Regions from separate parts of the Marinactinospora endophytica genome, predicted to be linked through region 1. Evidence: riboswitches for the same ligand, from Rfam matches in the RefSeq annotation. Region 1 holds a riboswitch; each other region holds the start of a gene.
What was found. A riboswitch is a leader RNA that binds a small molecule or an ion and turns the genes downstream of it on or off. The one in region 1 is predicted to bind thiamine pyrophosphate.
Positions count from the first base shown of each region.

Region 2: another riboswitch for thiamine pyrophosphate. It lies ahead of ACYVHU_RS08330 (ECF transporter S component); the one in region 1 lies ahead of thiO (glycine oxidase ThiO).
Region 3: another riboswitch for thiamine pyrophosphate. It lies ahead of thiD (bifunctional hydroxymethylpyrimidine kinase/phosphomethylpyrimidine kinase); the one in region 1 lies ahead of thiO (glycine oxidase ThiO).

Region 1 covers NZ_BAAGVM010000001.1:542,564-553,007, reverse strand. The annotation lists gene thiE (thiamine phosphate synthase) at 1-447, opposite strand, end outside; gene ACYVHU_RS02445 (Rv2175c family DNA-binding protein) at 552-911, opposite strand; TPP riboswitch at 1,052-1,162, shown strand; gene thiO (glycine oxidase ThiO) at 1,131-2,318, shown strand; gene thiS (sulfur carrier protein ThiS) at 2,385-2,585, shown strand; gene ACYVHU_RS02430 (thiazole synthase) at 2,587-3,393, shown strand; gene pknB (Stk1 family PASTA domain-containing Ser/Thr kinase) at 3,580-5,505, shown strand; gene ACYVHU_RS02420 (sodium:solute symporter family transporter) at 6,066-7,772, opposite strand; gene ACYVHU_RS02415 (hypothetical protein) at 7,769-8,152, opposite strand; gene ACYVHU_RS02410 (LytR/AlgR family response regulator transcription factor) at 8,149-8,883, opposite strand; gene ACYVHU_RS02405 (sensor histidine kinase) at 9,035-10,207, opposite strand; gene ACYVHU_RS02400 (sulfite oxidase-like oxidoreductase) at 10,272-10,444, opposite strand, start outside.
Region 2 covers NZ_BAAGVM010000003.1:375,418-385,861, forward strand. The annotation lists gene ACYVHU_RS08320 (alpha-1,4-glucan--maltose-1-phosphate maltosyltransferase) at 1-491, opposite strand, end outside; gene glgP (alpha-glucan family phosphorylase) at 1,008-3,632, shown strand; TPP riboswitch at 3,739-3,845, shown strand; gene ACYVHU_RS08330 (ECF transporter S component) at 3,955-4,560, shown strand; gene ACYVHU_RS08335 (ABC transporter ATP-binding protein) at 4,565-6,100, shown strand; gene ACYVHU_RS08340 (energy-coupling factor transporter transmembrane component T family protein) at 6,097-6,876, shown strand; gene ACYVHU_RS08345 (enoyl-CoA hydratase/isomerase family protein) at 7,206-7,994, shown strand; gene ACYVHU_RS08350 (YbaK/EbsC family protein) at 7,997-8,566, shown strand; gene ACYVHU_RS08355 (serine/threonine-protein kinase) at 8,925-10,444, shown strand, end outside.
Region 3 covers NZ_BAAGVM010000006.1:62,612-73,055, forward strand. The annotation lists gene ACYVHU_RS13210 (prolyl oligopeptidase family serine peptidase) at 1-267, opposite strand, end outside; gene rocD (ornithine--oxo-acid transaminase) at 1,196-2,473, opposite strand; gene ACYVHU_RS13220 (acyl-CoA synthetase) at 2,996-4,651, shown strand; gene ACYVHU_RS13225 (serine/threonine-protein kinase) at 4,773-5,792, shown strand; TPP riboswitch at 5,846-5,940, shown strand; gene thiD (bifunctional hydroxymethylpyrimidine kinase/phosphomethylpyrimidine kinase) at 5,930-6,733, shown strand; gene ACYVHU_RS13235 (alanine/glycine:cation symporter family protein) at 7,152-8,567, opposite strand; gene ACYVHU_RS13240 (DUF6457 domain-containing protein) at 8,763-9,011, opposite strand; gene ACYVHU_RS13245 (glycosyltransferase family 4 protein) at 9,311-10,444, shown strand, end outside.

The sequences.
Region 1 (10,444 bases):
CGCGGGACGGCCGGGCTTGGTCGGTGTGGCCCAGACCGGTCCGACGCAGAAGTAGTCCACCCCCTCCTGCTCGGCGGAGGCCGCGGCGGCCGACGGGGAGTTGTTGGAGCGCCCGATCAGCGGCCCATCGCCGACGATTTCACGGGCGTAGGGGACCGGCAGGTCGTTTTGGCCCAGGTGCAGCACGTCGGCCCGGACGGCGCGGGCGATGTCCGCGCGATCGTTGACGGCCAGCAGCGCGCCATGGCGTTCGCACGCCTCGCGCATGACCTCCAGCGCCTCCAGCTCCTGACGGGCCTCCAGCCCCTTGTCGCGCAACTGGACGATGTCGACGCCGCCGGCCAGGGCCTCGTCGAGGAACCCGGCCAGGTCGCCTCGTTCCCGGCGGGCGTCGGTGCACAGGTAGAGCCGGGCGGATTCCAGGCGTTCTCGCAAGCTCGCATTCACGCCGCCCAGGTTAGGGCGTGCGGCGCGCCCTCCCGCGCGCCGGCCCACCCTGGGCGGGAGGCGTGGCCGGACGGCCGGCCACGCCCGTCGGGTTCACCGTCAGGTCACAGCAGCATGGCCTGGGCACGGCGCCGGACTTCGGTGCCGCGGTTGGCCCGCAGTGCGTCGATGGGCGAGCCCGGCAGCGACTCATCAGAGGTGAACATCCACCGCAGGGACTCCTCCGGGGCGAACCCGCAGTCGGCGAGCACGGTCAGGGTTCCGGGAAGTCCCTTGACGATCTCGCCGTCGGTCACGAAGGCCGCCGGAATCGACAGTTCGCCGTCACGCACGGCCCCGGCGAGTCGGTGCTCGCGGACGAGCTGTTTGATGCGGTTGGGGCTGACGTTCAGGGCCTTGGCGGCCTCCCGGAGAGTCAGCCAGTCGCCGACGAGGGCGTCGGTCTCAGGGTCGATCTGCGTCACGTGACCCAATTTCCCACACCCTTTCCCCTCCCAAACCCGGTTTCCGCCGGTGATCGCTCTAGGCGTAGCCGCCGCCCGCCCTGCCCAGAGCCCCTCCGCGGTCCCCTCGAAAGGGCGCCACTAGGATGGGCGCGAGGACACGAGAACCCCGCGGGAGCCGGGCGGACCCGGCTGAGAGGGAGGCTGACCGCCTCCGACCGCACGAACCTGATCCGGATCATGCCGGCGAAGGGAGCGGAGGGCGACATCATGCGCACGACGACCGACTTCGACGTGATCGTCGCCGGCGGTGGACTGATCGGCCTGGTCACCGCCTGGCGGGCGGCCCGGCTGGGGCTGCGCGTGGCGGTCGCGGCGCCCCACACCCCGGGCGAAGCGTCGGGGGTGGCCGCGGGCATGCTCACCCCGGCCACCGAGGCGACGTTCGGCGAAGAGGCGCTCATGCGCTTCGGGCTCCTCTCGCGCGACCGCTATCCGGAGTTCGTCGCCGAACTCCGCGCCGACAGCGGGCATGACGTGGGCTACCGCACGGAGGGCACCCTCCAGGTCGCCTTCGACACCGACGACCTGGCCAGGCTCACCGAATTGATGGAGCTCCAGGCACGGCTGGGCATCCAGACCCGGCGCCTCACCGGACGCGAGTGCCGAAGGCTGGAGCCGATGGTCGCCCCTTCCGTCCGCGGTGGTCTCCTCGCCCCCGACGACCACTCGGTGGACCCCCGCCGGTTGACGGCCGCGCTGCGCGCCGCCGCGGAACGGCACGGCGCGGCACTGGTGGACGCGAGGGTCGAGGAGGTCGCCGTCTCGGCGGAGCGGGTCCGCGGCGTCCTGCTGGACGACGGCCGGCGGCTGGAGGCCGACCAGGTCGTCCTGGCGGCCGGTACCTGGACTTCGCGTATCGGCGGGCTGCCCGAGGGGGTGGTGCCCCCGCTGCGTCCGGTCAAGGGCCAGCTGCTGCGGCTGCGCACCCCTTCGGGCGAGGAGCCGATCGTGACCCGCACGGTACGGGGGCTGGTCCGCGGCACCCCCGTCTACCTGGTCCCGCGTGTCGACGGCGAGGTCGTGCTCGGCGCCACCCAGGAGGAGATGGGCCACGACACCCGGCTCACCGTCGGGGGCGTCTGGGAGGTCCTGCGCGACGCCCGCGAGCTGGTGCCGGGGGTCACCGAACTGGAGATCGCGGAGACCTGCGTGGGCCTGCGCCCCGGCTCTCCCGACAATGAGCCGCTGCTCGGGCCGACCCGCGTGCCCGGTCTGCACCTGGCCGTCGGTCACTTCCGGCACGGCGTGCTGTTCACGCCGGCGACGGGCGACGCGATGGCCGAGGCGCTGACGACCGGGGAACTCCCCGACTACGCGCGCCGCTTCGCCGCGACCCGGTTCTCGCACGCCTCCGCGACCGTCTGAACAGCCGCACCCGTGCGGCCGGGCGGTCCGCGCCATCGCCCGGCCCAGGAAGGAAAGAGTGAAGCAGTGGACGTGATCGTCAACGGTGAGCGTCGCGATCTGGCCCCGGGCACCACGGTGGCCGACCTGGTGCGGTCGCTGACCGACGCAACGGGCGGCGTCGCCGTCGCCGTCAACGACGAGGTCGTACCGAAGGCCGCGTGGAGCGGTACCCCGGTCTCGGCCGAGGACCGCGTGGACGTGCTCACCGCGGTGCAGGGAGGCTGAGATGACCACCACCCCGACAACGGACGGTCCTGCGGTGTCGGCCGCCGTCGAACACGATCGGCTCGTCATCGCCGGTGAGGAGTTCGGCTCGCGGCTGATCATGGGCACCGGCGGAGCCCCCTCCCTTCAAGTGCTGGAGGAGGCGCTGCTGGCCTCTGGAACCGAGATGACCACCGTCGCGATGCGCCGGGTCGATCCCACGTCGACCGGTTCGGTCTGGGACGTGCTGCGCCGTAACCGGATCCGGGCGCTGCCCAACACCGCCGGCTGCTTCACCGCGACCGACGCGGTGCGCACCGCGCGGCTGGCCCGCGAGGCCCTGGAGACGAACTGGGTCAAACTCGAGGTCGTCGCCGACGAGCACACCCTGCTGCCCGACCCGGTGGAGCTGCTCGACGCGGCCGAACGGCTGGTCGACGAGGGGTTCGTCGTCCTGCCCTACACCAACGACGACCCCGTCCTCGCCCGCCGCCTGGAGCAGGTGGGCTGCGCCGCGGTCATGCCGTTGGGCGCGCCGATCGGCTCGGGGCTGGGCATCCGCAACCCGCACAACATCGAGTTGATCGTGGAGCAGGCGGGCGTCCCCGTCATCTTGGACGCGGGGATCGGAACCGCGAGCGAGGCGGCGTCGGCGATGGAACTGGGCTGTGACGCGGTGCTGCTCGCCACCGCGGTGACCCGGGCGCAGGAGCCCGTGCTCATGGCGTCGGCGATGCGTGACGCGGTCACCGCCGGCCGTCTGGCCCGGCGGGCCGGCCGTATCCCGGTACGCCGCTACGCGCACGCCTCCTCCCCCGCGGTGGACTGATCCGCCCAGGGCACGACAGCCGGCGGAAAGCGGCGTGACCGGACGCACACCGTCCGATCACGCCGCGCGACGTCCTCCCGGTCGCGGGCGGATCGGGGCCGGCCCCCGCCCGTGGCCTCCGCGTTTCGTGGCGGCACGCGGCCACGACCCGCCCGCATCGTCGCGATCGCCCGTAAACTCACCCTCGTGGACATGACGACTGCGGACCCGCTCGTTGGCGCGACCCTCGACCATCGCTACTCCATCGAGGCGCGCCTGGCGGGTGGAGGCATGGCGACGGTCTACCTTGCGCACGACCTCCGGCTGGACCGGCGTGTCGCGTTGAAGGTCATGCACACCTCGCTCGCCCAGGACCCCACCTTCGTGCGCCGCTTCATCAACGAGGCGCACGCCGTGGCCAAGCTGTCCCATCCCAACGTGGTCCAGGTCTACGACCAGGGGACCGACCAGGGGCGCGTCTTCCTGGCCATGGAGTACGTTCCCGGTCGTACGCTGCGCGACGTGTTGACGGCCCGCGGGCGCTTCTCCCCCGTCGAGGCGTTGCAGGTCATGATCCCGGTGCTGGCCGCCCTGGGCGCGGCGCATCGCGCCGGCATGGTGCACCGTGACGTCAAGCCCGAGAACGTCCTGATCGACCAGGAGGGGCGCGTCAAGGTCGTGGACTTCGGCCTGGCCCGGGTCATCGAGGCGACGCAGCAAGAGCTGACCAGGACCGGGACCCTGATGGGCACGGCGGCCTACCTGTCCCCCGAGCAGATCTCGCAGAGCCTGGCCGACGCCCGCAGCGACGTCTACGCCGCGGGCATCATGCTGTACGAGCTTCTCACCGGCGAGCAGCCGCACACCGGCGAGAACGCCATCACCGTGGCCTACCAGCACGTCAACGAGGACGTCCCTCCCCCCTCCCACATCGTCCCCGGCATCCCGCCCGAGGTGGACGAGCTCGTGCTCCGGGCCACCGAGCGCAACCCCGACTACCGTCCCGCGGACGCCGGCCGGTTCCTCGCCTCGTTGTTCGAGGTCCACCAGGCCCTGGGAGGCGGCACCGGCCCCAACGGGACGATGGTCGGCCATGCCCCGGGGGCCTCCTCCACAGGAGTGCCCGAGAGCGGGGACAGCGAGCTCAACCGGACCCTCGTCGTCGACCTCGATGAGATCGGCCTCGCCTCCGAGGGCTCCGGCCACCGACGGCGACGGAGCGGCCCCGGCGCGAACCTGCCGATCCTGCTCGTCGGCTCCCTGGTGCTGGTGGCCCTGCTGGGCTTCGGCTGGTGGATGCTGCTCGGTCGCTACGAGAGCGTCCCCGACCTGGTGGGGATGTCGCGCGAGCAGGCCCAACAGGAGCTGGCCAGCCACGGTCTGAAATTGGAGGTGGCCGAGGAGGCCGTCTACAGCGACGAGGCCGAGATCGACGCGATCGCCGAGTCGACTCCGGCGGCCAACGGCCGACTCCTTCCGGGCGAGACCGTGACGGTGGCCCTGTCCAAGGGACCCCAGAGCGTCGAGATGCCCGATGTCGTGGGCAAGCCCGTCGAAGAGGCGCGCACCCTGCTGGAGGACAACGGCATCACCCTGATCGAGGAGGAGACGACGGTCTCCTACGACCAGAAGTCCGGGACGGTGCTGTCCTCCGACCCCGAAAGCGGCGAGCAGGCCGATCGCGAGGAGGCGGTGACCCTGACGGTCAGCGCCGGCTTCGAGTTGCCCGGCGTCGTCGGCCGTGACCAGGACGAGGCCAGGAGCCTGCTGGAGGACAAGGGGCTGCAGGTGGACGTCACCCAAAAGCCCAGCGACGACGTTCCCGCCGGACAGGTCATGGAGCAGAGCCCCGGCGAGGGCGCGGGGGTCGAGAAGGGGGTGACCGTCACCCTCACCGTCTCTTCGGGCCCCGAACAGGTCGAGATCCCCGACATCACCGGGTGGAAGGTCGACGACGCGAAGAAGAAGCTGGAGGAGCTGGGCTTCACCGTCACCGTCCACCGGATCCTGGGCGACCGGGTGACCGAGTACTCCCCCCAAGGCGAGGCGGAGAAGGGCAGTGAGGTCCAGATCTGGGCGACCCCGTTCGGGGGCGGCGACAGGGGCCGTGGACGTGGCGGCGACGACGACTGAGGTCCGCCCGCGGGAAGGACGCCTTCTGTCGCCCGGCTTCCAGCGCCGTCTTCGCCCGGCCTCTCGCCGGCCGGACGCCCGTGGTTTCGGGGGCGGTCTCCGGTAACGCGGGCCGGCGGCCCCGTGAGCCCGAAGCGGGGCTCGCGTACCGGGGGTGAGCGTCCCGACGCACCGGACCTCGTCCCCCTGAGGGGATTCCCGTCGTGGCCGGGCCCGCGTCGGCGGATTCCGGCACGACGGTACCGCCCGGGCTCCACCCTCGTGGCGCCCGGGCGGCTCCTTCCGGCGCCGTTCCCCTCTTCGCTCCGACGGTTCCCCGGCCGTCTGGAGCGCGGCGCCGTTCCTCCCCCTGTTCATCCGGTTCCGGGCTGAGCCGGTTCCGGTCGGTCCAGGCCGGTTCGTTCCTCTCCGGCCCGTCCTGTGGCATCACACTAGGCCCAGTGGGGGGCCCGCGGAGAGGTTCGGGGCGTCTGATCGGCGGGCGGTGCGGCGGCGTCGCCACGCGGGGAACGGTTCACGCCGAACGGTCATCCTCGGACGATGAACGGTCATCCCCTGTGTCAGGACGCATGACCCGGCAGGTGCATACGGGCCAGCTTCTCGTCCACGTCCGCGGGCACCCGATGGCGGGTGCACCAGGAGACGGTGACCATCACGGCCAGCGTGAGCGGGAACAGGAACAGCGTCGGGGCCAGCGCGACGGCTCCGCCCTCCACGTCCGTCGTCCAGCCCAGCGCCCCGGCGCTCACGCACAGGGCCGTTCCGGCCATTCCGAAGAGCACCCCCGACGCGGCGCCCACGTCGGTCAGACCGCGCCACCAGATCCCCAGGAGAAGGAGCGGGGCGACGGTCACCGCGCTGACCTGGAACGCCACCAATGCCAGCACGTTGAGGCCCAGCTCGGTGACCTCGGGAACGAGCGCTATCAGGGCCAGCGGCAGGCCCAGGGCCAGGACCGCCCCACCCCAAAAGGCCCGGCGGTCGCCGGCTCCCGCGCACTGGGCGATCATCCCGGCGACCGCGGAGGTCAACGCGACCGACGCCGTGACCACCGCCGCCGCGGCCCCCGCGGCGAGCAGCGCGGTCAACACCATGCCGGTGGACCCCGGCAGGAGGCGCTTCGGCAGCTCCAACGGCAACAGGTCCAGCCGGCCGGTGACCAGGAGGTCGGGGGTGTGGACGCGGCCGAGTCCCCCGAGCAGGATCGGAGCCACGGAGAACACCGAGAGCAGGGCGAGTACCAGGATGAGCGTCCGGCGGGCCGATCTGGGCCCCGTGGTCCCGTAGAAACGGGCCACGAACTGTGGAAGGCCGATGACCCCCAGCACCAGCGCGAGGTAGATCGAATACCCGTCCCATGTGAAGGGGCCCATGTGCACCCCGTTCCACTCCCCCGTGTCGAGCACCGGCAGGAAGGAACGGTGGGGAACGGGGGCTCCCTCGGCGAAGGACATCCGGGTCCCGCCCTCGACCTCGTACATGCCGGGCTCCAACACGACCGCGCCGTCCTCGCCGGTGTAGGCGACCCCGTTGATCCGTCCCTCGACCCGCACCAGGGTCGACTCGGAGACCACGACGTGCTGCCCCTGGTCGATGTCGACCCCCATCGACTCGTGGAACACCGGCGGTCCCGACATCGTCCCGGTGTCCCCCCCGTGTCCCCACCACACTCCGGCCAGCACGAGGGCCGGCAGCCCGATGGCCACCAGCTTGAACCAGAAGTGCAGGGCCTGGAACCCCGTGCTGGATCCCCCGGCCGAACCGAGCACGACCGACAGCGTGAGGACGAGGAGCGCACCCCAGGCGCCCCATTCGGGCACGTGGGTCAGCTCCCGGGTGAGCATCCCGGCCGCGACGTACTGCACCAGCAGGTACAGCACGGAGGCGAGCACGACGCTCGCGGTGACGATCCGGCGCGCCACGCGCGAGCCCAGCCGCCACTCCGCGAAGTCGGAGGGACTGTAGGCGCCACTGCGTCGCAGGGGCGCGATCACCAGCGTGGCCAGCAGGACATAGCCCAGGGCGATCCCCGAGAAGAACCAGGCGCCGCGCACCCCGGAGGCCAGCACGATGCCGCTGGAGCCCAGGAACAGCACCGCCGAGAGGAACTCCCCGCACACCGCGGCCGCCGCCGACCTCGACGACACAGGGCGGACGGCGACGCTGAAGTCGGAGGTGGCGCGGGAACGGGTCAGGTAGCCGACGACCAGGAGCGTGGCCAGCAGAGCCGTGAGCGCCAGCAGCGCACCGCCCATCGGTGAGGTCACGGGAGGTCCCGTCGCGTCGCGCACCGGCACCGTTGTTCACCGCGTTCGACCATCCGCACGTAGCATCCCACCGAGAACAGGGCGAGCTGCGGCAGGAACATCACGAAGACGGCCCAGCCGAACTGGCTGCCGAAGAGCCTCGGGACGGCCCCGCACAGCAGGGGCGCCCCCATGGCGAGGAGCAGGCAGGGCAGCACACAGGCCGCGCCCAACAGGAGCTGGTGGCGCATGTGGGCGGCGATGTCGACCACGCGGCGCGGCGCGGGTGCGAGGGGCTGCGCTCCCCCCTGCTCCGTCAGGGCCTGCCGGGTGGCCGGACCGGCGACCACACTGCGCCGTGTCTTCGTGGCCACGCCGTCGAGGAGGGGCGGCTCGCTCACGCCGGTTCTTCCTCCCCCGGCGGCGGCGGCAGGAGGCGATCGCGTACCTCGCGGGTCTGTCTACGGCTCACCGGCAGCAGCTCGTCGCCGACTTTCACCCTGGTCCTCGTACCGTCGGAGTGCAGTTCTGAGACATGCCGGGCGGCCACCAACATGCTCCGGTGCACGCGCACGAAGCCGGCACCGGTCCAGGCGCGTTCCAGCGCCCCGAGGGTGCTGCGGATCAGGTAGCTTCCCTCCGCGGTGCGCAACCTGACGTAGTCTCCCCGGGCCTCGGCGTACCAGATGTCGGCGCGTGAGATGAAGCGGGTGCGCCCGGCGAGCTCCACGGCCACCCGCTCGGGCGAGGGGTCGGGGGCGTGGACGTGGGTCAGGCGTCCCAGGGTCTCGCTGAGACGCTCCTCCCTGAGGGGCTTGAGCAGGTAGTCGACGGCGCGCAGCTCGAAGGCGGTGACCGCGTGGTCCTCGTAGGCCGTGACGAAGACGATGGCGGGGGGCCGGGGCAGCGCCGAGATGAAGCGGGCGATGTCGATTCCGCTCGGTCCCGGCATGTGGATGTCCAGGAAGAGGACATCCAGGAGGCCGGCCGCGACACGCTCACCGATGAGCCGCATCGCCGTCGTGGCGTCGCTTGCCGTGACGACATCGGCCACACGGGGGTCACGCCGAAGCAGGTAGGCCATCTCCTCCAGTGCCGGAACCTCGTCGTCCACTGCGAGGACACGGAGCATGCCACTGAGAATGTCCGAGCCTTCTGCCAGCCGCAACCGTTTTACGGTAATGCGATGGGATCTCTATTTACCGCACTGTTATTTGCCCCATTTTTCCTTTTATTCCTGCGGGTGGCTCGCCCGACTCCGTCCGGAAGCAGGACAAGCGCCCTCATCCCCCCATCCCCTCGGGACGGAATTTCGGAATACGCAGGTTCACCTTGGTCCCCATCCCGATCCCGGTCTCGATGACCAGCCCGTAGGCGTCGCCGAACATGTTGCGCAGCCGCTCGTCGACGTTGGCCAGCCCGATCCCCGACGTCCCGGCGGCCTCCCCCGCGAGGATCGCGCGCAGACGTTCCGGATCCATTCCCACACCGTCGTCCTCGACGCTGATATGGGCCTCGGGACCGGCGTCACGGGCGGTCAGGCTGACCAGGCCGGTCCCCGTCCGCGTCTCCAGACCGTGCCGGATCGCGTTCTCCACCAGTGGTTGCAGGCACAGGAAGGGGACCTTCACCGAGAGCACCTCGGGAGCCACCCGGACCTTCAGGCTCAGCCGACCACCGAAGCGGGCCCGTTCCAGGGCCAGGTAGCGGTCGATCGACCGGAGTTCCTCCTCCAGCGTGGTGAGGTTGCGGGAACTACGGAAGGAGTACCGCGCGAAATCGGCGAAGTCGAGCAGGAGGGCGCGGGCCCGCACCGGATCGGTGCGGACGAAGGAGGCGATCGTCGTCAGGCAGTTGTAGACGAAATGCGGTGAGATCTGGAGCCGCAGCGCCCGCAATTGGGCGTCGGCCAGCCGGGCGCGGACCCGGTCCAGATCCGCGAGTTCGAGTTGGCCCGAGGCCCACCTGGCCACCTCGACCGTCGCCTCGGTGAGCGCGGGCACACCGGGCCGGCCGAACGCCAACAGCGCCCCCACCACCCGGTCGGCCACCGTGAGCGGGGCGACGGCGCCGCTTCCCAGGGGACACGCCGAGTCGTCACAGGAGGGCCGGGGCAGCGTCTGGGGCCGGCCCCCCGCGAGGACCGGCCGGGCGAGTTCGACGGCGTCGACGCATCCCGGCCCGGCGCCGTCCCAGGCCAGGAGCCCTTCGGCGTCGACGATGGCGACGGCGCGGGCCCCCAGCAGTACGCGCAGGTGCCGCACCGCCCTGCCCGCCGGACCACTGCGCAGCCCCTGGCGCAACGCGGGTGCCGCCAGCGCGGCGATGCCCAGGGTGCTCCTCGTCGTCTCGGCGACCGGCGCGGCGGCACGGCGGCGTTCGGCGGACACCCGTCGCAGCAGCTCGCAACAGCAGGCCAGGGCGATCAGGCCCGCGGTGATCGCGACATAGACCATGCGCCACAAGCTAGAGGATCGGCCTACGGCGGGTGGGGCGTTCTCGGGAGCCACCGCACCGGCTTCAGACCAAGGGTGGACCTTGTCCCGGTTCCTCCTGGTAGGAGTAGCGCTGCTCGGCCCAGGGGTCGGCGAGGTTGTGGTACCCCCTCTCCTCCCAGAAGCCACGGCGGTCGGCGGTCAGGTACTCGATCGCCCGCAGCCACTTGACGCTCTTCCAGGCGTACAGGTGCGGGA
Region 2 (10,444 bases), on a different contig from region 1:
ATCTCGTCCAGCACCTCGGCAGCGGTGGCGGCCGCGAGGCGGTCCACGGCCGGCAGGGTGGGGTCGCGCAGCACGGAGGCGAGCCTGGCCAGCGCCGGGCGTTTGGGCACGCGCTTGGCCGCGCGCTCGAACAGGCGGGCGCCCTCCTCCAGCATGAGGTCGACGTCCTGGCCGAGCGGGATCTTGATCTCGGCGTTGTGCCGCCAGGTCGCGAACGGATCGCTCCACGCCTCGATCCCGAACGTCCAGCGTCCCTCGGAGGAGACGGTCACCTCGGCGCCGTAGCGGTCGGTGCCGGGCGCGAGCTCGCGCATCGGCACGAGGGGGCGCCGGCGACCCTGGGGGTCCCACAGGACCACGCCGGCGCTGAGTGAGTCGTGTCCTTCACGGAAGACGGTCGCGCTCACCGGAAAGGTCTCTCCGGCCACGGCCTTGGCCGGGCCGAGGTCGACCACCGGGGCGATGTCGAGAATGGGGAATCGTCCGATCACAGGTGCACCGTAGATGTCGAGAAATATGGGCGGATCTGGTGATGTGCGCTTTGGAGAAGCCGATTCGGTCTGTTGATGCGCCCGAAAAGCCCGCCGCAGGGGTGTGCGGACCGGGCTGTCCAGTGCGCCTCAATCTCTATCGTCGGCGCCGTTTAGGCACTCTCCGACAGTCCGGGTCGTTCTATTTTTGTGATAGTACTCACAGCGTTGGTCACGTGAGTCAACCTTGCCATTTTTTGACCAGGCGTGATGTCAAGGGCGAATCGGTCGCCGGGAACGTGGGCAACTCCCGTACCGGTCGTTACCGGATGGTTAACGGGGGAGAGGCGCGCCGGATTGTACGTGACGGAAAAGTAAAAAGATCGTTTCGGGCGTCTCAGGGGAATACGCGAGTTTGCCATTCCGGCACTCCTCGCGTTTCGGTACGTCCCTCCGAAAACCCCTATTTCCGACACTTTGCGCCGGCTTGCTCGTTGGGCTCGCATACCGCCCCCACATTGGCTAGCCTCACGCTCCGTGAAGGCGATCCGCAGGTTCACCGTCCGTACCGTCCTACCCGAGGAGCTGTCCCAGTTGGGCAGGCTCGCGGCCAACCTCCGCTGGGCGTGGCACGCACCCACCCGCGAGGTGTTCGCCGCGATCGACCCAGAGGTGTGGGAGGCCGTCGAACACGACCCCCTCCGGCTGCTGGGCGAGGTCACCAGCGAACGGCTCACCGAACTCGCCGCCGATGACGGCTTCCGCGCCCGGCTGGACGAGGTCGCCGCCGACCTCGACGCCTACCTCACCGAACCGCGCTGGTACCAGAACGAGACGGGGGACGGCGCGCCCCCGCCCTCGGCCATCGCCTACTTCTCCGCCGAGTACGGGCTGACCGCGGCCCTGCCCCAGTACTCCGGTGGCCTGGGCATCCTCGCCGGCGACCACCTCAAGAGCGCCAGCGACCTGGGCGTCCCGGTCATCGGCGTGGGACTGCTCTACCGGCACGGGTACTTCTCCCAGAAGCTCTCCCCCGAGGGGTGGCAGCTGGAGGACTACCCCGAGATCGACCCGCGCGGGCTGCCCATGACCCAGCTCCAGGGCGCCGACGGCGAACCCGTGCGCATCTCCGTGGGCCTTCCCGGAGGCCGCGCCCTTGTCGCGCACGTGTGGGTGATCAAGGTCGGCCGTGTCCCGCTGCTGCTCCTCGACGCCTGCCAGGAGATGAACGATCCCGAGCTGCGCAGCGTCACCGACCGTCTCTACGGAGGCGGCACCGAGCACCGACTGCGGCAGGAGCTGCTGCTCGGCGTCGGCGGGGTGCGGGCGGTACGCGCCTACTGCGAGCTGACCGGGCACCCCGTCCCCGAGGTCTTCCACATGAACGAGGGGCACGCCGGTTTCCTCGGACTGGAGCGCGTCCGCGAGTACGTGGCGGCCGACGGACTCACCTTCGAGCAGGCCCTTGAGGCCACCCGCACCGGAACCGTGTTCACCACCCACACCCCGGTTCCCGCCGGCATCGACCGGTTCCCGCGTGATCTGGTCGAACGCCACTTCAGCGGCGACAACGCCATCGACGGGCTGCCGGTGGAGCGGATCATGGCCCTGGGCGCCGAGAGCTACGAGGGCGGCGATCCCGGGGTGTTCAACATGGCCGTCATGGGGATGCGGCTGGCCCAGCGCGTCAACGGGGTCAGCCTGCTGCACGGCGAGGTCAGCAGGCGGATGTTCCAGGGCCTGTGGCCGGGGTTCGACACCGCCGAGGTCCCCATCACCTCCATCACCAACGGCGTGCACGCCCGCACCTGGGTCGCCGAGGAGGCGCAGGAGCTCGCCGCGCGGATCGTCGACGACTCCGACGAGTTCACCCGGGTGGAGGGGTGGCGCAAGGTCGTCGGCGCCTCCGAGCGCGAGCTGTGGGAGATGCGCCGCACCCTGCGCGAGCGCCTCGTCGTCGACGCGCGCCGGCGGCTGCGCCGCTCCTGGCGCCAGCGCGGCGCGAGCGAGGCCGAGCTCGGCTGGATCGACGACGTCCTCGACCCGAACATCCTGACGATCGGCTTCGCCCGGCGGGTGCCCTCCTACAAGAGGCTCACGCTCATGCTGCGCGACCGCGACCGGTTGAAGTCGCTGCTGCTGCACCCACAGCGCCCGCTCCAGATCGTCATCGCGGGCAAGGCCCATCCCGCCGATGACGGCGGCAAGCGGCTGATCCAGGAGATCGTGCGCTTCGCCGACGATCCCGAGGTGCGCCACCGCATCGTCTTCCTGCCCGACTACGACATGGCGCTGGCCCGCTCGCTCGTCCAGGGCAGCGACGTGTGGCTGAACAACCCCCTGCGCCCGTTGGAGGCGTGCGGCACATCGGGCATGAAGGTCGCGCTCAACGGCGGTCTCAACCTGTCCATCCGCGACGGCTGGTGGGACGAGTGGTTCGACGGCTCCAACGGCTGGGCGATCCCCACCGCCGACGGCGTCGCCGAGCCCGACCGCCGGGACGCGATCGAGGCCGCCGCGCTGTACGACCTGTTCGAGGAGCAGGTCGCCCCGTTGTTCTACGACCACGATGAGGACGACCTGCCCAAGCGCTGGATCGAGATGGTCAAGCACACCCTGGTGTCCCTGGGTCCCAAGGTGCTGGCCACCCGGATGGTGTGCGACTACGTGGAGCGGCTGTACCGTCCCGCCGCCGAGTCCTCCCGGCGGGTGGCCGCCGACGGACTGGCCGGGGTGCGCGACCTCGCCGAGTGGAAACAGCGGGTGGTCCGTTCCTGGCCGGGGGTGCACATCGAGCACGTCGAGGTGGCCGGGGTCGAGGACCCGCCCCAGGTGGGAGGCGAGCTGAAGGTCCGGGCCACGGTCGTGCTCGGCGACCTGGAGCCCGCCGACGTGCGCGTCGAGGTCGCGCTGGGGCGGCTGGACGGCGCGGGAGAGCTGGTCGAGCCGTCGTTCGCCCGGCTTTCCGCCGCCGAGGGGAAACCGGCCGACAGCCCGCTCGTGCGCTACTCCGGCTCGATCCCCCTGGACCGTCCCGGGGCCTGCGGCTACACCGTGCGGGTGCTGCCCGACCACCCGTTGCTCGCGCATCCGGCCGAGCTGGGCCTGATCGTCGTGCCCGAACCACCCGAGGGCATGGTCGCGGGGATGCCGTTGCGTTGACGCCGACCGCCCCGGTCCCGCGGTAGCCGGGGCCGGGGCGGTCTCGTCCGCGGGCATCGGTTCGGGCCGTCCTTGACGGGGCAGGGCGAATGGCGCCCATAATGGGAGAAACCGACAGGGGAGCGCTTCGGCGCTGAGAGTGCGGGGCAGCCCGCAGACCCTTACACACCTGATCTGGGTCATGCCAGCGAAGGAAGTCGTGGGAACCGCCGACCGGCCGTCACACCCCACGCGCCGGTCCGCGTAGGACCTGCGCCGCACGGGTGGCCGGCGGCGCTCTTGGCCTGGGCCCTCTCGCTCTTCTCCACGCGAAGGGACACCCGTGAAACCCTCAACCCCCGCCCACAAGGACCCCGGACCGCCCATCCGACGCCGATGGCGCACCGTCGACATCGTGGTCGCCGCCGTCGTCGGCGTCGCGGTCGGCGTCGTCTTCTGGCTGTGGGGCCTGGTCTGGCAGGCCACCGAGGTCCTGTTCGTCTTCTTCCCACCGGCGCAGGCCGTCCTCTACGGGGTGTGGATGCTGCCGGGCGTGCTCGGCGCGCTGATCATCCGCAAGCCGGGAGCGGCGCTGCTCACCTCCATCACGGCGGCGTCCGTCTCGGCGTTCCTGGGCACCACGTGGGGCCTGACCGTCGTCCTTGAGGGAGCCCTCCAGGGGCTGCTGCCCGAGCTGGTCTTCGCGGCCTTCCTGTACCGGCGGTGGAACGTCGGCGTCAGCGTCCTCGCCGCGATGGCGGCCGGACTGTCCCCCGCGGTCCTCGACAACGTCCGCTACTACCCGACCTGGCCGTTGGAGTACCAGCTCGCCTACGGCGGTCTCGTCCTGATCAGCGCGGCCCTCATCGCCGGGGTCGGCGCGCGGCTGTTGACCACGGCGCTGGCCCGGGCCGGCGCGCTGGCGCCGTTCCCGTCGGCGCGGGGCTGAGGGCATGCCGGATCCGAGCCAGGGGGCCCGCGTCGAGCTCGCCGGATGGGGCTGGCGCCACTCCGGCCGGCGGGAATGGGCGCTGCGCGGTGTGGACCTGACCATCGAACCGGGGGAGCGCGTCCTGCTCCTGGGCGCGTCGGGGGCGGGCAAGAGCACCCTGCTGCACGCCATGGCCGGGCTCACCGGCCCCGAGCGGGCGATCGACGGCGAGCAGGAGGGGAGCCTGCTGGTCGACGGCGAGCCGGCCGCCGCCCGCAGGGGCGGGACCGGCCTGGTCGCCCAGGACCCCGAGACGCAGCTCGTCATGGCCCGGGCCGGCGACGACGTCGCTTTTGGGCCGGAGAACCTCGGAGTGGCGCGCGAGGAGATCTGGCGCCGGGTGGACACGGCGCTGCGCGAGGTCGGTTTCCCCTACGGCCCGCAGCGTTCCACCGCCGCGCTGTCGGGAGGCGAGAAGCAGCGGCTCGTCGTCGCCGGCGCGTTGGCCATGCGTCCGCGGCTGCTCCTGCTGGACGAGCCCACCGCCAACCTCGACCCCGAGGGCGCGCGGGTGGTGCGCGGGCTCGTGGCCCGCCTGGCCGAGACGCGCGGAGCCACCCTGGTGCTGGTCGAACACCGGGTGGCGGAGGTGACCGACCTGGTGGACCGGGTGGTCGTGGTCGAACCGGGCGGCGGCGTCGTCGCGGACGGACCACCCCACGAGGTCTTCACCCGGCACGGCGCGGACCTGGCCGCCCGAGGCGTGTGGGTGCCCGGCCACGAACCCCGGGTCGCCCTTCCTGCGGCCCCGGCGGGAGAGACGCTCCTGGAGGCCGTGGCGTGCGTCCTGCGCACGCCCCCCGAACCGGGCCTGGGCGGCGCCGGCCCGCGGACGGTGCTGGAGTCGGTGAACGAGACCGTGCGCTCGGCCGGCGCGACAGCGCTGACCGGACCCAACGGGGCCGGCAAGTCCACGCTGCTGGCGGCCCTGGCCGGGCTGGCCGCGCCCCACTCCGGCGAGGTGCGCCCGCGCGGTCCACTGGCGGCGGAGGACACCCGGCCCCTGCACCGTTGGCCGGCCCGCCGCCTCGCCCGCAGGATCGGCACCGTGTTCCAGCACGCCGAGGACCAGTTCGTCACCACCACCGTCCGCGACGAACTGCGCTTCGCGCCGCTGCGCGCCGGGATGCGGCGGGCCGAGGCCGACGTGTGGGTGACGGAGCTGATGGAACGGCTGCGGCTGGCCCCGCTGGCCGACGAACACCCGTTCACGCTGTCCGGAGGGGAGAAGCGCCGGTTGTCGGTGGCGACCGCGCTCAGCTCCGGTCCCGCCCACGCCCCCGATGTGCTCGTCCTGGACGAGCCGACCTTCGGGCAGGACACCCGGACGTGGCGGGAGCTGGTGGAGCTGCTGGCGGATCTGCGCGCCCAGGGGCGGGCGATCGTCATGGCCACCCACGACGAACTGCTGCTGCGCACCCTCGCCGACGTCGAGCTGCGGGTGGGCGGGGGACGGGTCCACCGCGCCGCCCCCCACGCGCGGGAGGAGGCCCGATGAGCACCGTGGCGCCGCGGGACGACATCGTCGCGGAAAGGGAGCCGTCGGTGGGCGGGGCGCGCACGTGGCTGCGCCGCGTCAACCCGGCGGCCAAGCTGCTGGCCGCGCTGATCATGGCCTTCGGCCTGCTCGTCGTCGTCGACCCGGTCACCGGCGGCGTGGCGCTCGCGGCCGGCCTGGCGCTGGTCCCGTTCAGCGGGGTCGGGCGGCGCACGCTGCTGCTCGTGGGCGTCCCGTTCCTGGTGATGGGCCTGTCCTCCGGGGTGGTCAACCTCCTGTTCGGGGAGGAGGGGGCGCTGGGCGCGCTCGGGGCCGCCATCCGGGTCATGGCCATCGCGTTGCCGGGGGTCCTCGCCGGGGTCACCACCGACCCCACCGACCTCGCCGACGCCCTCGTCCAGCGGTTGCGGGTGCCCGAACGGCCGGCGCTGGGGGCCCTGGCCGCGTTGCGGCTGGTCCCGTTGCTGGCCGGCCAGTGGCGCACGCTCACCCTGGCCCGTCGGGCGCGCGGCCTGGACGCCGGGGGGAACCCGGTGACGGCCGCCGCGATCTTCGCCGGCAAGGTGTTCGCGTTGCTCGTGCGCTCCATCCGGACCGGCACCCTGCTGGCGACCGCGATGGAGGCCCGGGCGTTCGGCACGGGCCCGCGCACCCAGGCCAGGAACAGCCCGTGGGGCAACGGCGACACGGCCGTGGTCGCGGGGGCGGTCCTGGTGGTCGCCGCGGCGCACGGGACCTCCCTGGCCGTGGGCACCTGGACGCCGCTGTTCGGGTGAGCCCGAAGGGGCCCACCCGGCGCGGGGCGCGGATCCCGAGGGTCTCCCGCGCTCCCGCTCGCCGCCGCGCCTGTCCCCTGAACGACCGCCCGTCGCGGGGGAGCGAGACATGGGTGACACAGCGGCGGACGGGAGGGCGGCGCCTGCCGGGGCCGTGCCGTTCCACCGGGCCTCCCGCCGCCGGCCACCGGACCGGTCGACGGCGGTCGAGGATCCGGTGTCGGAGGAAGGGACGGCCGGCCTCTCACGGGTGCCGCCTGGCAGCGGCGCGTCGCCGGGTGATAGGCAGTGCACTGGAAACGATCCGTACGGAGAAGAAGGTGGTGCCCGTGGGCGAGTTCGTTCGCGTCGAGGCGGTGCCGGACCAACCCGCCGTCGCCGTCATCCGGCTGGACCGGCCCAAGATGAACGCGCTCAACGCCCAGGTCCAGGCGGAGATCGCCGAGGCGGCGGCCGAGGTGGGCGCCGACGACACGGTGCGGGGCGTGGTGGTCTACGGCGGCGAACGGGTGTTCGCCGCGGGCGCCGACATCAAGGAGATGGCGGACATGTCCTACGCGCGAATGGCCGCCCACTCCGCGCGTCTGCAGGAGTCCTTCACCGCGGTGGCGCGCATCCCCAAACCGGTCGTCGCCGCGATCACCGGCTACGCGCTCGGAGGCGGCTGCGAGCTCGCGCTGTGCGCGGACTTCAGGGTCGCCGCGGAGGACGCCAAGCTCGGCCAGCCCGAGATCCAGCTCGGCATCATCCCCGGCGCGGGGGGAACCCAGCGACTGCCGCGCCTGGTCGGCCCGGCCAGGGCCAAGGACCTCATCTACACGGGCCGCCACGTCGAGGCCCGTGAGGCGCTGGAGATGGGCCTGGTCGATAGGGTGGTCCCGGCCCAGGAGGTCTATCCGACCGCGGTCGCGATGGCCGCGCGCTACGCCGACGGTCCGGCCGTCGCGTTGCGGGCCGCCAAACAGGCCATCGACAACGGTCTGGAGGTCGACCTGGACACCGGCCTGGAGATCGAGCGCCTCCAGTTCTCCGCGCTGTTCGCCACCGAGGACCAGAAGACGGGGATGCGCAGTTTCGTCGAGCAGGGGCCGGGCAAGGCGCGGTTCACGGGAAGGTGAGCATGACCGACACGAACACCGGGGTCTTCGGCGGCCTGGAGACCCAGCCGGCGGGGGAGCGGCCCGACCTGCTCGCCGAGCCGGTGGCCCGGGCCGTCGCCGACGGGAAGCACGAAGGGGCGGCCGAGGGGCCGCTCGTCGCCCAGATCGATCCGGAGCTGGCCGACACGGCGGCCTTCTGCGCCGCCTATGACATCGGACTGGACGCCTCGGCCAACTGCGTGGTCATCGCGGCCAAGCGGGGTGGCGAAACCCGTTTCGCAGCCTGCGTCGTATTGGCCACGACCCGCGTGGACGTCAACGGGGTCGTCCGTCGCCATCTGGGGGCGCGCAAGGCGCGTTTCGCCGACCAGGCCGACGCGGTCAGCGCGACCGGAATGGAATACGGCGGGATCACGCCGCTGGGGCTGCCCGACGACTGGCCGATCCTGGTCGATCCCGCGGTCACGGCCGCGCCATGGGTGGTCATCGGCAGCGGCCTGCGCAGGTCCAAGCTCGTCGTTGCGGGCGCGGCACTGGCGGGGTTGCCCAACGCCGAGGTGGTCGAAGGACTGGGACGGCCGGTCGGCTGACCGCGCTGCCGCACCCCGGGGGCCGCTTCCCCGAAGCGCTCCCCGGGTTTCCCTGGTTCTTCCCGGACTCTGCCGCCCGGCGCCGGCGCGAGGCATCCCCTCCCGGCCAGCGGCGGGCGGCGCGGCGGTCCGCGATCCCGGCCGCGGGGCGGCGACGCGACGGAACCGGGTCCTCTGTTTTTCCGTCATACTCGTGTGGTCGCGCGGTCGCGTGCCGCGCACGAGGAGAGCAGGGTTCCAGTTTTCGCGCACGGTCGGCGGCGGGGAACGACGCCCGCCCCCCGTCGCAGGTCCCGACGGCACCCCCGGCCTATAGGCTGGAAGCGGTGGCAGCGGGGTTTGAGGGGATGAGTTCGCTATGGCAATGTCGGCAGGTTTCCCCGAAAGCGAGGGGCTGCCGGAACGCATCGGCCCCTACCGGATCCGCCGGCGTATCGGACAGGGCGGAATGGGGGTCGTCTACCAGGCCGTAGACCCCCAGGACCGGCTGGTCGCGATCAAGGTCCTGCGGTCGGAGGTCGCCGGTGACGACATCGCCCGCGCCCGGCTCGCCCGTGAGGTCGAGACCATGCGCAGGGTGCACAGCCGCAACGTCGCCGAGGTCATCGACGCCGACACCAGCGCGCCGCTGCCCTGGGTGGTCACCGAGTACATTCCGGGCCCCACGCTCGACGCCACGGTCACCGATCACGGGCCGTTGCGCGGCCGGGCGCTGACCCGGTTGGTGTCGGGCCTGGCCAGGGCGATCGCCGACATCCACGCCGCCGAGGTCATCCACCGTGACCTCAAGCCCGGCAACGTCATCATCTCCAACGGCGAGCCGATCGTCATCGACTTCGGTATCGCCCACGCGGTGGACGGCGCCAAGCTGACCCAGACCGGCACCTTCGTCGGCACGCCGAGCTACCTGTCGCCCGAGGTGATCGAGGGCACCGATCTCAGCCCCGCCACCGACATCCACGCCTGGGGCGCCACGGTCGCCTTCGCGTCCACCGGCAACCCCCCTTACGGCGCGGGGGCCTTCGAGGTCATCTTCTTCCGCATCCTCAATGGTGAGATCAGCCTGGAGGGGATGCCCGAGGCGCTCCAGCCGCTGGTGCGCGCGGCGGTCTCGCGCGACATGCGCGCCCGGCCCACCGCCCTCCAGCTCGTCCAGGAGACCAGCCGGCTCAACCTGGACCTTCCCTGGTCCGAGGGCCCGGGAGAGCACCCCTCCTCCGGATTGACCGGCAGCCACACCGTGCACGCGCCGCTGCCCGCAGCGGGGGGCGAGACGCGGGTCGAGGACGCGCAGAGCACGTCGCTGTACCGTTCCGAACCCTCGGGCACTGATCCCCTCCCGCAGGCGGACCGCACGGTGGTCGCCGGCAACGGGGCCGACCGCACCATGGCGGTGCCGGCCGCCGACGAGCCCGACGACCCCTCGGCGCCCCGCACCCACTTCTTCAACTCCACGCTGCGTCCCGAGGAGTTCCGCGACATCCTCACTCCGGTCGGCGACGACCGGAGTGAGGCGGGGCACACCCGGACGTTCTCCGCGGAGGACCTTGAGGAGCGTCCCCGCCGGCGCGGCCTGTTCGGAGGGCGCAACGAGGACCGCCTCAGCGACTACATCCACTCCGACGACGAGGACGACTACGACGACGCCGAACCGCGCAGGCTCCCCTCACTGATCCTGGTGCCGCTGATGCTGGTGGCGGTGGGGCTGTGTCTGCTCGTGCCGACGATCGGGCTCGTCCTGGGGGTGCTCGCGGCGTCGCTGCTGGGCGCGCTGGACATGGTCAAGATCGAGCACGCGCGCCGGTTGCAGACACGTGGACCCAAGAGCTCCGACCGGATGCTGGTCGCGTTGAGCATGCCGTGGGCGCTGCTGCGCAA
Region 3 (10,444 bases), on a different contig from region 1:
TCCGCCGCAGACGTGGGCGACGACGCGCGCCGCGGCGTCGGCGGCGTAGCCGGTGATCCCGGCCGGGCCGTGGTCGGCGAGCAGGCGTTCCCGACCGTCCTCGTAGAGCCACAGCCGGTCCGCCGGATCCGTTCCGTCGACGGAACGCAGGAACAGCACGCGCCGGCCGTCCTCGGAGACGGAGAGGTCGTGGGGCACTCCGACGGAGAGGCGACGGGTACGCGCGAACTGGCGGGGGAAGTCCTGGACGGGACCGGAAGAAGGCATGGCTGTCTCCTGGTGTCGGTGTTCATGGGAGGCCGGGCCTGGTGTGGGCACGGCGAAGTGGACGGCGGTGCCGTCGAGGCGGATGTGAGCGGTGGACCGTTCCGCGACGGTCCGCTACGGCCGGGGCGGGGTGGCCACGGCGCGTCGGGCGGCTCTTCGGTGGGAGCCGTCGGAAACGGCCACGGACTGAAGAACCGTGACCGGGAGAACGGGCCTGTGATCAGGCCGGAGAAGGATCGTCCGGGCCGAGCGACCCGGTATCAGGCGGTGGTCCGTCGACTCCGGACCACGAACGCCGTGATCGGCATCATATCGGTCCGCGTCCGGCGGAGAGCACCGGGGGCTCCCGCGCGCGCCGGCGGGACCTCGCCTCGTGGTGGAGCGGAACGCGTGCCGGTTACTCGACGGGGCCCTTTCCCCGTCCCCCACCCGTGGTGGTCCCCGCCCGTGTCGGGCGCGCCTCCTGTCGCAGCGTCCTGCTTCTTCCGTCTCCCCCGGCCCCGCGCGGTGGTGCCGACGCGCCGCATCGGGACTCGTGTACAGGAGGGTCCTTCTCGCTTGATTCCAGTGATCCTTGGTTCCACTGAAAGCAGCTGCCTTTACGACGTAGATCACGAGTAGTGTGACGCGCTCACCACCACGGTGACATTCACGCCCGCGCCGCCCCACGGCATGCGAAGCCCCCCGTGAGGCGTCCCTGCACCGACCCCCTTCGGCCCGCCCCGCGCGCGAAGCCCGCAGAACCGCAGAAGACGACCGGCGGCTTCACCAGGACGCTGTCGCGTTACACGCCCCGCCCAGGCGATCGGCGGCTCTGGAGCCGGACCGCTCCGCTGGTCCGGCTCCGCACATCCGGCGATCCGGAACCGGATCCCGGCCGCCTTTGGCGGTGGCCGGAATCCGGTCACGGACCGTGCCGGGGCGGCCGTCAGCGTCCGGCGCGCAGGTCGGCCAGGACGGCGCCGATCTGTTCGAGCGCCCACGCGAGGTCGTCGGCGCTGATGACGAGCGGCGGGGAGAGCCGGATCGTGGAGCCGTGCGTGTCCTTGACCAGGACGCCGCGTGCCGCGAGGCGTTCACACAGCTCCCGGCCCGTGGCCAGGGACTCGTCGACGTCGATGCCGGCCCACAGGCCGATGCTGCGGGCGGCGACGACCCCGTTGCCGACGAACTCCCGCACCCCGGCCCGCAGCACCTCGGCCAGCGAACGGGCGTTCTCCAGGTAGGGCCCCTCTTCGAGCATCCGCACGACGGTGCGTCCCATGGCGCAGGCGAGCGGGTTGCCGCCGAAGGTGCTGCCGTGCTGGCCCGGTTTGATGACGCCGAGCACCTCGGCGTCGCCGACGACCGCGGAGACCGGGAGGATGCCGCCGCCGAGGGCCTTGCCGAACAGGTACAGGTCGGGGATCACGCCGGTGTGCTCGCAGGCGCGGACCGTGCCGGTGCGGCCGAGACCGGACTGGACCTCGTCGGCGATGAACAGGACCCGTTCACGGTCGCAGATCTCGCGGACGCGGGGCAGGTAGTCGGGGGGCGGGACGATGACGCCGGCCTCGCCCTGGACGGGTTCGATGAGCACGGCCGCGGTGGTCTCGTCGATGGCGCCGGCGATCGCGTCGGCGTCCCCGTAGGGAACGATGCGGAACCCGGGGGTGTAGGGACCGAACCCGTCGTGGGCCTCGGGGTCCTCGGAGAAGCTGATGATGGTGGTGGTGCGGCCGTGGAAGTTCCCGCCGGCCACGATGATGGTCGCCTGCTCGGCCGCGACGCCCTTGACCTCATAAGCCCACTTACGGGCGACCTTGATGCCGGTCTCAACGGCTTCGGCGCCGGTGTTCATGGGCAGGACCTGTTCCTTGCCCACCAGCTGCGCCAGTGAGGTGACGAACGGCGCGAACTGGTCGTTGTAGAAGGCCCTGCTGGTGAGGGTGACGCGGTCGATCTGCCGGTGCGCCGCGGCGAGCAGGTCGGGGTTGCGGTGCCCGAAGTTCATCGCCGAGTAGCCGGCCAGGCAGTCGAGGTAGCGTCGGCCCTCGACGTCGGTCACCCAGGCGCCCTCGCCTTCGGCGATGACGACGGGCAAGGGGGCGTAGTTGTGCGCCGAGTGGGTTTCGGCGAGTCCGATGTGCTGTGTGGTGGAGATGACGGGGCCGGCGGGGTCTCCGCCGTTCACCGCTTCGTGGCCCAGACTGCGCGTGTCGCTCATCCAGCTCTCCGATCACCGTTGATCGTGGTTCGATCACGGCCCGCCCGTTGAGAAGGCATGCCCGGAAATCCGTTCCGGGCTCTGTTCGGGTGGCCCCCAGCAGTGGAACAGACGGGGCCCTTGGGAGGCAAGGACCGGGATGCGCCGAAGTGGCGCGTACTCCGTCGGCGGATCGTGTTGTCGCCTCATCCTTCCCCCCGTGGTCTCGTCCGCGCGCCGGAGGACACGTGGGGTGACCGCCCGCACGCACCGCTGTCCGGCACGTCACCTCTCCCCTGTTCATGCCCGTGACCTGGGATTTCACCCCCGTCGCGCCGTGAGCCCCGACACAGGGCCGTGTGGGGTGGGAGCGGGACCGGCGACGCGCGCGGACGTCCGCCCGTGGAAGGGCTGCTGAGGCGCGTTCCCGGCGGTCGGGACCGCCACGCGAAGAGGCGACCCCGGTCCGACGTGACCTGGCCCATACCTGCAGGATCGGTCCTCATATCCGTCCGGGGGGTGGGACGCATGCGAAGGACACACATGACCGAAAAGCGATGTCGACGAGCCGGTTCCCCGGCGTCGGGCTCCGGCTTCTCGCTGGAGGCCGCCCTGGCCGCCGTCGCCGCGGCGGTGCCCTGGCGCACGGCGGTGATCTCCGGGGAGCGCCGCGTCCCCTTCGTCGAGCTCGACGAGAGAGCCGGCCGCTTCGCCCGACACCTGCGCGAGGCGGGCGTCCGGCCCGGGGAGCACGTGGCGATCCTGGCGTTCAACCGGGTCGAGTGGTTGGAGGCCGCGTTCGGCGCCTGGCGCGCCGGGGCGGTGCCGGTGAACGTGAACTACCGCTACGTCGCCGGGGAGTTGCGGCACGTCCTGTCCGACGCCGACGTGGTGGCGCTGGTCGCCGAACGGTCGCTGGTCGGCCGGGTGGCCGAGGTCCGCGCCGACCTTCCCCGGCTGCGGCACGTGGTGCTGCTGGAGGACGGTTCCCCCGGTCCCGCCGCCCTGCCCGGGACCGACTACGAGACCGCGCTGGCCACCGCGCGCCCCGCTCCCACGGAACCCCCACGGACCTGCGGGGACGACCTCTACCTGCTCTACACCGGCGGCACGACGGGCTACCCCAAGGGGGTCATGTGGCGTCAGGAGGACCTGTTCCACGTGGCGTTGGAGCGGCGCCGGCCCGGCACCCCGCGCGCCGCTGGTGTCGATGACCTGGCCGCGCGGGCGCGGTCGGCGCAGGCGCGGCGGATGCTCGTGCTCGGACCGCTCATGCACGCCGCGGGACAGTGGAACGCGTTGAGCGCGTTGCTGAGCGGGTTGACGGTGGTGCTCAACACCGACCGCCGGTTCGTTCCCGAACGGGTGGTGGCGTTGGCCGACCGCGAGGCCGTCCACACGCTGCAGTGCGTCGGTGACGCGATGGCCCGGCCGATCGGCGAACAGCTGCTCGCCGAGCCCCACCGTTGTCCGGAGCTGACGGTGGTGACCTCGGGCGGGACCCCGTTGACGCCCACGGTGCGGGAGATATGGCGGTCGTGGCGGCCGGGGATCACGCTCAACGACAGTTACGGCGGATCGGAGACGGGGGTCTGCGGGGCCTCGCAGAGCGATTCGGCCGACACCGCGCGGCGTTTCACGATGGGTGCGAGCGTGGCGGTGCTCGACGACGCGCTGCGCCCGTTGCCGCCGGGGTCACCTCAGATCGGCCGGATCGCGCGCACCGGCCGCATCCCGCTGGGCTACTACAACGATCCGGTGAAGACCGCGGAGACGTTCCCCGTGGACGCGGAGGGCCGGCGGTGGGCGATGTCGGGTGATTTCGGGACGGTCGCGGCGGACGGTTCGATCACGTTGCTGGGACGCGGTTCGGCCGTCATCAACACCGGTGGGGAGAAGGTCTACCCCGAGGAGGTCGAATCGGTCCTGAAGGCCCACCCCGACATCGATGACACGATCGTGGTCTCGGCCCCGGACGAACGCCTAGGCCAGCGCGTCGCCGCGGTCGTGGCGTTGGCCCCGGGCCGCCGCCCCTCCGACGAGCAGATCCGGGACTTCTGCCGCGCCCGCCTCGCCGGTTTCAAGGTGCCCCGCAGGATCCACGTCGTGGCCGAGGTCAAGCGCACGGCCGTCGGCAAGCAGGACTACCGCTGGGCCGCGGCCGTGGCCCGCGGGACGGTGCCCTCCGGCGAGCGCTGAGCCGGACGGTGCGGGGCGGGAAAGGTCCCGCTATCGTCTGGATCCATGGCCCCCCGCTCACTCGCCGGACGTTACCGTCTCCTGGAGCCGATCGGCCACGGCGGGATGGGAACGGTCTGGCATGCCGAGGACGAGTTGCTGTGCCGCCGGGTGGCGGTCAAGTGAGGTCCGGGTCTCCCCCGACCTCGACCCCGACCTGCGCGAGGAGCTGCTGCGCCGCACCATGCGCGAGGCGCGCATCTGCGCGGGGCTGAGCCACCCGTCGATCGTGACCGTCCACGACGTGGTGCGCGAGGCCGACCGGCCCTGGATCGTCATGGAGCTGCTGCGCGGCCGGGCGCTGGACCGGATGGTGGAGGAGGAGGGACCGCTTCCGCCACGTCGGGTGGCCGAGATCGGCCGCCGGCTCGTGGCCGCCCTGGAGGCCGCGCACGCCACGGGCGTGCTGCACCGTGACGTCAAGCCCGGCAACGTCCTGGTGCTGCCGGACGGCCGGGTGGTCCTCACCGACTTCGGCATCGCCGTGTCGGACACGGAGGAGTCGTTGACGCTGACCGGCCGGCTGCCGGGCTCGTCCGGCTACGTGGCGCCGGAGCGGCTGCGGGACGGGACGGTGACGGCCGCCTCGGACCTGTGGTCGCTGGGGGCGACCCTGTACTTCGCGGTGGAGGGGCGGGCCGCCTTCGAGCGCGCCTCGCAGGCGGAGCGGCTCACCGCCGCGCTGGAGGAGCAGCCCGACCCGATGCGGCTGGCCGGACCGTTGCGTCCGGTGCTCAACGGCATGCTCCAGTACGACCCCCGGCACCGGCCTTCGGGGCGCGAACTGGACGTGGCGCTCGCCTCCGTCGCCGACGCCCCACAGGACTCCACCCCCACCCGCCTGGACGTGTCGGAGCTGAAGGGGGCCTGGCGGGAGGTGACGCCGGCCCGGGGCCGGGGGACGATGGCGTGGGCTCCCCCGGCGCCCACCGCGGAGGTGGGAGGGGACGGACGCTGGTGGAGGCTGGCGGTGTCGGTGGTGGCCGGCATCATCACGCTGATCGTCGCGCCGCTGCTGGTGGAGTACCTGTCCTCCCTCCTCATCCCCGACGATCCGCCCGAGCCATCGCCGCAGGTCACCGCCACGCAGGATGCGGGCTGAGCGAACGGGGCGGGACGGGGAACACGGGCGGGGGTCGCGGCGTTGCTATGGTCTGCCTGGGCGCGGGGTGCCGGTCGGGGCCGGCTGAGATCACACCCGTGAACCTGATCTAGTTCGTACTAGCGAAGGAACGTCCGGTGAGCAGTTTCAACATCCTGTCCATCGCGGGTACCGACCCCAGCGGCGGGGCGGGGATCCAGGCCGACCTGAAAGCCTTCTCCGCGCTGGGCGGATATGGCATGAGCGTGGTCACCGCGCTGGTGGCCCAGACCACGACGGGCGTCACCGAGGTCCTCGACGTCCCGCCGGAGTTCGTCACCTCCCAGCTCGACACCCTGCTGGGCGACGTCCGCGTGGACGCGGTGAAGATCGGGATGCTCTCGACCACCGGGGTGATCGAGGCGGTCGCCGGGGCCATCGACCGCCACGGTCTGACCCGGATCGTGCTCGACCCCGTCATGGTGGCCAAGAGCGGTGACCGGTTGCTGGCCGCCGACGCGATCGAGGCGGTGCGGTCGGAGCTGCTGCCGCGCGCCGACCTGATCACGCCGAACCTGCCGGAGGCCGCGGACCTGCTCGGGGAACCCGAGGCGGTCGACCTCGACGGGATGCGGGCGCAGGCCGAGCGGCTGGTCAAGCTGGGCGCCCGCCGGGTGCTGCTCAAGGGCGGACACCTCGACGGGGAGAACAGCACCGACCTGCTGGTCGGGCCGGAGGGCGAGGCCGAGACGTTCACCGCCGCGCGGATCGCGACGGACAACACCCACGGGACCGGGTGCACGCTGTCGTCGGCGATCGCCGCGCTGCGCCCGCAGCGAGCGTCGTGGTCACAGGCGGTCGGCGACGCCAAGAGGTACCTGACCGAGGCGCTGCGCCGCGCCGACGAGCTGGAGGTCGGCCGCGGCAAGGGACCGGTACACCACTTCCACGCCTGGTGGTGACGGCGCCGTCGCCGCCCGACTCCCCTCCGGGAGTGCCGGGGACGGCCGGGCGCACCGGTCGGGCGCGTGCCCCGGTGCGCCTCCGGGCGGCGGCGGGTCCTGGCGCGAGGGTCAGGGTCCTTCGCGCCCCCGCCCTCGCGTTCCGCCCGGTCCTTCGGGCCGGCCCTGTGTCCGGGGTCGCGGAGGCCGCGCGGGGCCCCAGGTGACGGACGCGGGGCGGGCGTCCGACCGCGCCGGCCGGCCCCGGGCTGTCGCCCGTCGCGCGACCGGTCGACAGCGCCCGCGCGCCTTCGGTCCGGGCGGGGGTTCCGCACCACGTCGCCCCGGCAGGCCACCACCTTCGGACCTTCCGGGAACCCCGTGAACGGGAGCGGGGCGCGACGGCCGGGGCCGTCGCGCCCCGCGGGGCCGTTCGGGTTCAGGAACGGACGTCGACCATCTCGGCCTTACGCCACTCGGGGTCGGCGAAGTACTTCTTGGTCTCCGCGACCACGATGGGCGACAGCAGCAGCAGACCCACCAGGTTGGGCAGCGCCATCAGACCGTTGGCGATGTCGCTGAAGGTCCAGGCGAGGCTGAGCTCGATGGTCGCGCCGACGTAGACGACGGCGACGAACAGCAGCCGGAACGGTACGACCGCCTTGCGGCCCACGAGGAAGTCCATGCACCGCTCGCCGTAGTAGCACCAGCCGACCAGCGTGGTGAAGGCGAAGAAGACCAGGCTGATCGACACGATGTAGCCGCCGAGGGGGGCCAGCCCCCCGGAGATCGCGCCGAAGCCCTCCGACAGGGCGAAGGAGGTCATCAGCGACCCGTCGTCGCTGTTGGCGGAGCTCCAGGCGCCGGTGACGATGATGACCATGCCGGTCATCGTGACGACGATGATGGTGTCGATGAAGGTCTGGGTCATCGACACCATGGCCTGCCGGACCGGCTGCCCGGTCTTGGCCGCCGCGGCGGCGATGCCGCCGGTGCCCAGACCCGACTCGTTGGAGAACATCCCGCGCGCCATGCCCTGCTGGATGGCGATCATCAGCGCCGAACCGGCGAAGCCGCCGACGGCGGCGGTACCGGTGAAGGCGTCGGTGAAGACCAGCGCGAGCGCCCCCGGCAGGTCGGTGACGTGCACGGCCAGCACGATCAGCGAGGCGACGACGTAGAGGATGATCATGACCGGCACGACCGCCGAGGCGAACCGGCCGATGCTCTTGATACCGCCGAGGACCACGGCCGCCACGACGACGACCAGGATCACGCCGGTGACCTGCTCGGGGACGTTCCAGGTGCCGGCGAGCTGGCCGGCGACGGCGTTGGCCTGGGTCATGTTGCCGATGCCGAACGCCGCGATGGCGCCGAACAGGGCGAACAGCAGGCCCAGCGTCTTGCCCAGGCCGCCGCCGAGGCCACGGCTCAGGTAGAACATCGGACCGCCGCTCATCTCGCCCTTGCTGTCGGGGCGGCGGTACTTCACGCCGAGGAGCGCCTCGCTGTACTTGGTGGCCATACCGAGCACGCCCGTGACCCACATCCAAAACAGCGCGCCCGGGCCACCGACGCCGATGGCCAGCGCGACACCGGAGATGTTGCCGACGCCGACGGTCGCGGCGAGCGCGGTGCTGAGCGCCTGGTAGTGGGAGACGTCGCCCTTGGCCTCCTCACCGCTCTCCTTGCGGCGCACGAAGGCCAGCCACAGGGCGTGGAAGAGCACGCGGAACTGGAGGCCGCGCAGCCGCACCGTGAGGTAGATGCCCGTGACCAGGAGGAGCGGAATGAGGACGTAGGGCCCCCAGACGGTCGAGGACACCTGGTCGAGGATGCCCTGGAGTTGTTCCACGGAGGAGCTCCCTTGAGTGTCGTTCCGGGAAACCGTCGTCCGGACGCGCGTCGGTGACGTGGACCGGGCCGGCGGTGGCTGGGCGCACCATACGGCGAAGGGGCCGGTACGCACGGCAAGGTTTACACCGTTTCGTCACTTCGGCGTCACGTTTCTCCCTCACCCCGGTTTCGGCCACCTCCGGCCCCGCCCGAATCAACTGCCGGACTTGTCACCCGCCTGTTCGAGGGCCAGCCGGCTCAGGACCCGCGCGGCCTGCTCGGAGTCGGCGCCCCGGCCCACCGCGATGCCCAGGAGGTAGGTGGTCAATGGGGCGGCGGGCCGGGCGACGGAGTGCGCGGCGTCCTTGGCCAGGTCGAGGATCCGGTCGACGTCGGCCTTGCCGATCTCGTCCGGCAGGTCCAGCTCGGCGCGGACGCGCTCGGCCCATTCGACGAGGGTCATGCGACTCCCTTTCATTGTCCGGGGACGGTGCGGGTTCCCATGCTGCCGTGCCGGGGGCCGCGATGGGAGGTCGCGGAGCGGCGCGGCGGCCGTGGATCCCTACCCACCACCGCTCGTTCACCCCGTGTGGCGATCCGGTTCACGCCGGCTGTCTAGCGTCGAAGGCGAGGTGAGCGCCCTTGCCCGGCCGCCGCCTCCCCTCCCGGCGCCGCCGGGCGCCGGCCCCTCCCGGCTGACTGGGGAGAAGTCCCATGACCTCCGTCCTCGTTCCCCCCGCCCCCCTTCCATCGGCGCCCCCCATGCGCGTCGCCATCGTGACCGAGTCCTTCCTTCCACAGGTCAACGGCGTCACCAACTCGGTGTGCCGGACCGTCGAGCACCTGGCCGCGCGCGGCCACGAGGTCGTCGTCCTCGCGCCGGGGCCAGGCCCCCTCTCATACGCGGGACGGCCCGTGCTGCGCCTGCCGGCCACCCCGCTGCCCGGCTACCGTTCGTTCCGCGTCGGCCTGCCGGCCCGGCGCATGGTGACGGCCGCGTTGCGCGCCTTCTCCCCCGACGTCGTGCACCTGGCCTCGCCCGCCCTGCTCGGCTGGGCCGCGATGGAGGCGGCGCGGCGCTGGGCGCTGCCGACGGTGGCGGTCTTCCAGACCGACCTCGTCGGCTTCGCCGGTCGCTACGGCCTTCCCGCCTCCGAGCGGCTGTGGCCGTTGCTGCGCCGGGTGCACGCGGCCGCGGACCTGACGCTGGTGCCCTCGTCGGCGACCCTGAGCCGCCTCTCCGAGCTGGGCTTCCCCCGGCTCGCGCTGTGGCCACGGGGGGTGGACGGCGAACGGTTCTCCCCCCGGCACCGTGACGAGGAGCTGCGTCGACGTCTCGCTCCCGGCGGCGAGGTGCTCGTCGGCTACGTGGGCCGGCTCTCCCGGGACAAGCGCGTGGGGCTGCTGGCCGAGGTGGCGCGGTTGCGTGGAGCCCGGTTGGTCGTCGTCGGCGACGGCCCGGAACTCTCCCGGTTGCGCCGTCGGATCCCCGGGGCGGTATTCCTCGGGCAGTTGTCCGGCGAGAGGCTGTCGCGCGTGTTCGCGTCGATCGACGTGTTCGTCCACACCGGCGCCGACGAGACGTTCTGCCAGTCGGTACAGGAGGCCCTGGCCTCGGGTGTGCCCGTCGTCGCGCCCGCCGCGGGCGGTCCCCTCGATCTCGTCCGCGACGGGCGCAACGGGCTGCTCTACGCACCGGACTCGGTGCGCGAGCTGCGTGTGGCGGCGGGGCGGCTCATCCACAATCCCGGCCTGCGTTCCCGGCTCGCCGACGCTGCTCGGTCCGGCGTCGTCGCGCGGACCTGGACGGTGGTCAACGATCGGCTGCTGGAACACTACCGGGACGTGATCTCGCCGGCCGCTGCCCCGGTGGCGCCGGGGAGCGGGGCACGGCGT